DNA from 2 places in the uncultured Solobacterium sp. genome. Region 2 is predicted to be linked to the other one. Evidence: a T-box and tRNA genes for the amino acid it is inferred to sense, from the RefSeq annotation. Region 2 holds a T-box; the other holds one or more tRNA genes.
The links. The T-box of region 2 lies ahead of metG (methionine--tRNA ligase). A T-box ahead of a tRNA ligase gene usually reads a tRNA of that ligase, here a tRNA-Met.

Region 1: it has a tRNA-Met gene. The T-box ahead of metG (methionine--tRNA ligase) is inferred to sense a tRNA for this amino acid. The anticodon was not compared.

The regions. Positions count from the first base shown of each region.
Region 1 is NZ_CAUQGG010000012.1:16,488-18,881, forward strand. Features, by position in the region: gene RWM19_RS07295 (hypothetical protein) at 1-51, opposite strand, end outside; gene RWM19_RS07300 (hypothetical protein) at 261-806, shown strand; tRNA gene RWM19_RS07305 (tRNA-Phe) at 877-949, opposite strand; tRNA gene RWM19_RS07310 (tRNA-Met) at 953-1,029, opposite strand; tRNA gene RWM19_RS07315 (tRNA-Ser) at 1,059-1,149, opposite strand; tRNA gene RWM19_RS07320 (tRNA-Ile) at 1,157-1,230, opposite strand; tRNA gene RWM19_RS07325 (tRNA-Met) at 1,279-1,355, opposite strand; tRNA gene RWM19_RS07330 (tRNA-Pro) at 1,360-1,436, opposite strand; tRNA gene RWM19_RS07335 (tRNA-Arg) at 1,439-1,515, opposite strand; gene RWM19_RS07340 (SLC13 family permease) at 1,634-2,394, opposite strand, start outside.
Region 2 is NZ_CAUQGG010000002.1:111,133-113,526, forward strand. Features, by position in the region: gene RWM19_RS01935 (ribose-phosphate pyrophosphokinase) at 1-780, shown strand, start outside; gene RWM19_RS01940 (cold-shock protein) at 879-1,079, opposite strand; T-box leader at 1,274-1,480, shown strand; gene metG (methionine--tRNA ligase) at 1,517-2,394, shown strand, end outside.

The sequences.
Region 1 (2,394 bases), on a different contig from region 2:
ATGTGAAACAAAGTCTACATGTGCTGATCCTATAATTAATATTTTTTTCATATGTTCAGTATATCAAAATTTTCAATCAAAAATAAATTTACAATTATTACATTTCTTTTTATGATATTAGTAACAATTCATCCATACACTGTTTAAAAATAATATTTAAACAAACAGTGCTCATACCATCGAATCATCACATCATAAAAACAAGCTTTTATCATTAGAGAATACAATTCTTAATGCATTATGATAAATCGGAGGGAAATATGATTCATACACATCATTTTTTAAAGCAGATTGGTAAAACTTCACTAGCTGTATTTTTATTATTTTCTTATGGCTGTTCTAGTAACTCCACAAGTGAAGAGAAACACCAAACAACTGCGGATACAGAACAGGCAACACAAACTACAATAACCGTTTCAGTCCCAAAAACTACACCAAAGCCTACACCAAAACCGACTCCAAAGCCAACACCAACACCAGTTCCAACTTGTGACGGTACAACAATCACAACTAACTGTCAGGTAGATGGTATTGTCTATTCTAAATATATTTATCATCCAGCAATTCCTGAATCAAGTCATGTCGAAATTGTAACAACATACGAAAATCAAATTGTAGATTATAAAACACAATGCAATGACGGAACTTGGTCCCCTAGCAATGCGAAGGGAAAAGGAGCCTGTTCACATCATGGTGGTGTATATGATTTTTACGCACCTGTGTATCGTTCAGTACGAGTTGATACAGAGCAGACTGTTATTGACCCGGCCGTAGATGCATGGTATGAAACCGAAGTGAAAAAATAAGATTATAGAAATGTTGAATAATTACTTCGTATATATACAAAAAAACCTGTATTTCTACAGGTTTTTCAGGTGGCTCCAGCCAGAATCGAACTGGCGACACAAGGATTTTCAGTCCTTTGCTCTACCGACTGAGCTACAGAGCCAAATGGTTGCGAGGGAAGGATTTGAACCAACGACCTCCGGGTTATGGGCCCGACGAGCTACCAGGCTGCTCTACCTCGCGATGTGTTGTTCCGAAGAACATAATTTAAATGGCGGAGGAACTGGGATTCGAACCCAGGCGCCGATTTCTCGACCTACCGGTTTTCAAGACCGGACCCTTCAACCACTTGGGTATTCCTCCGTTTTAGTGGACCCTGAAGGACTCGAACCTTCGACCAGTCGGTTATGAGCCGACAGCTCTGACCAACTGAGCTAAGGGTCCGAGATGTTTCTTGCAAGATGCATGTTACATCTCGTTCTTAAATAGTAATGGTAGCGAGGGTGAGACTCGAACTCACGACCTACCGGGTATGAACCGATTGCTCTAGCCAACTAAGCTACCTCGCCATCATGGTCGGGATGACAGGATTCGAACCTGCGACCCCTTGATCCCAAATCAAGTACACTACCAAGCTGTGCTACATCCCGAATGGCGCGCCGAGCAGGAGTCGAACCCGCAACCTTTTGATTCGTAGTCAAATGCTCTATCCAGTTGAGCTATCGGCGCAATACACATTAAAATTAGTGCTATATAAATATAGCAAGAAAATATCTGTTTGGCAAGGTAAAAATAAAATAATTTTACAAAAGAGACTTCTCCCACAGAAGAAGTCTCTTTTATCGATTTATCCCCAGATTAGCCAAGTTATGATGTAACCAGAAAATACTGCAATTAATGTAAATGGAATACCAATACGGAAGAAGTCTTTGGAAGAAACTTTATATCCTTCTTTATTCAAAATACCAATTGCCGCAATGTTTGCGCTCGCACCAACCGGCGTTAAGTTACCACCAAGTGTTGCACCAATTAATAATCCAAAGTATAGAACATATGGTTCTACACCCATTGAGTTTGCAATGCCCTGCACCACCGGTAACATTGTCGCAACATATGGGATATTATCCACAAAGGCAGAGATGATTACCGAGACAAAAACAATCATCGTGTACATCACAAACACAGAGCTACCACCCAGTCTTACAAAGAGTTCGGCTATCGCATCAATCACACCAGCCTCTGTTATACCCGAAATAACCACGAATAATCCGATCAATAGAAGTAGTGTATTAAAATCAATTGCTTGAATTGCACGCTTTACAACATCAGTTGACTTCTCACGGATTGCTCTGTAGATAATTCCGATCACTGCATATCCCATACAGATAAAACCATTTGTAAGTTGTGGTTTATTTTCAAACTGAGAAGCGATAATCAATGTCATAATCACACCAATCATCAATAACGAAGGCACAAAGTCCGTTACTTTCGTAGTAATTTCCTCATGTACTGGATCTTTTGATTTTCTAAACAAGAATAATAATACTGGAATTGTCATTGCAGCACCAACTTCTACCGATAACGCGATACCCGGCTTACCCATGAATA
Region 2 (2,394 bases):
GAACGTTTGATGGAAGTTCTTATCTGCATCGATGCATGTAAACGTGCAAGTGCAGGAGAAATTAACGTTATTATGCCTTATTACGGTTATGCTCGTCAGGATCGTAAAGCTAAACCACGTCAGCCAATTACATCGAAGCTAGTCGCAAACCTATTACAGGTTGCAGGGGCTCACCGTGTTGTAACATTTGACTTACACGCTGCACAGATTCAGGGTTACTTCGATATTCCAATCGATGATATTACAGCAGTACCAATGCTAGCAAGCTACTTCAAGGAATTAGAGATTCCAAAAGAAGAATTGGTAGTTGTTTCACCAGATCATGGTGGAGTTACACGTGCTAGAAGAGTCGCTGATTTATTAGATGCACCTATCGCAATTATTGATAAACGTCGTCCAAAGCCAAACATGGTAGAAGCACAGAACATCATTGGTGATGTAAAGGATAAGATATGCATCGTGATTGATGATATCTGTGATACAGCAGGTTCCCTTGTGGCAGGATGTGAAATCTTAAAGCGTCATGGTGCTAAGGATATCTATACTGGAATTACACATGGCGTATTCTCACGTGATGCAATTGCGAAGATTGAAAACTCACCTATTACAAAGATGGTGATTACAGATACAATTCCACTTCGTGAAGATCAAAAGGCAAGTACGACAAAGATTCAAGTATTATCAATTGCAGAAATGCTTGCGAATACAATTGAATCAATCGAAAATCATACACCTGTATCCAAGGTATATGAAGAATACTCATTCGACAGTTTTAAATAAGAGATACAAAAAGATGGTACACGCCATCTTTTTTCTTGAACTTATCAACAATAAAAAAGAACGGATAAACCGTTCTTTTGTTCGTACAATGTTCTTAATTAGAGCTTTGTTACGTTGGAAGCCTGTGGTCCACGATTAGACTCTGTGATGTCGAAGCTTACTGCAGCGCCTTCATCAAGTGTCTTGAATCCTTCACTCTGAATTGCTGAGTAATGAACGAAAACGTCCTTACCTTCATCAGTTGTGATGAATCCGTAGCCCTTTTCAGCATTAAACCATTTTACCTTGCCTGTTGCCATTGTGCCTTTGAATCTCCTATTCTATGATACGGAAGTAAATCCTGTATTCTCTATTATGATATACTGGCAATGTTAAAAACACAAGTTTTATTTACGTAGAGCGCATGAATAAAGGGGATAGAGAAGGTTTCAAACAATATAAAAGTATATTCTGTATCTTTGCAAAAACATACTTTCAACGTATAATAATACCGATAACAGCAATGAAAAGAAGAGTACATTTTCTTAGAAACGTAGAGAGTATGTGGTAGGTGAAAACATGCATGAAGGGGAAATGGAACATGGTCTTGGAGCTGGTCATGCGAAGAGTATGACCCGGAGACGTCCGTTACAACGAAGAGAGGCAGATGATTGATTCATCCGCAAGACAAAGGTGGTAACGCGTGCAAGACGTCCTTTCATTTGGGATGTCTTTTATTTTGAGGAGGTACGCAAAAATGGAAAACAAAAAACCGTATTACATTACAACCGCAATCGCATATACATCAGGAAAACCACATATCGGAAATGTTTATGAGATTGTACTAGCAGACGCAATCGCTAGATTTAAACGTGCAGAAGGCTATGATGTACGTTTCCAAACAGGAACCGACGAACATGGGCAAAAGGTAGAAGAGAAGGCAAAGGCTGCAGGTAAGACACCAAAACAATTCGTAGATGATGTCGCAGCAGTCATCAAACAACAGTTTGATGTTATGAATACTTCTTATGACTACTTCATTCGTACTACAGATGAATCACATGAAAGACAAGTACAGAAGATCTTTAAGAAGTTCTATGACCAGGGTGATATCTATAAGGGATATTATGAAGGCTTATATTGTCAAGAAGATGAAGCCTTCTACACAAAGAGTCAGTTAACAGAAGAAGGTAAGTGCCCGGTTTGTGGTGGTGAAGTTGTACCAATGAAAGAAGAAGCTTACTTCTTTAAGATGAGTAAGTACGCTGACCAGTTGATGAAGTATATCGATGAACATCCTCACTTCATTCAACCAGAAAGCCGTAAGAATGAAATGGTAAACAACTTCTTAAAACCAGGATTACAAGATCTTTGTGTATCACGTACATCCTTTAAGTGGGGAATTCCAGTAGAGTTTGATCCAAAGCACGTTGTATACGTTTGGATTGACGCATTATCCAACTATATTACAGGGCTTGGATATGATGTGGATGGTAATCATGATGAACTCTATAAGAAATACTGGCCAGCTGATCTTCATTTGATAGGTAAGGACATTATTCGTTTCCATACAATTTATTGGCCAATTATGTTAATGGCATTGAATGAACCATTACCTAAGCAGGTATTTGGTCA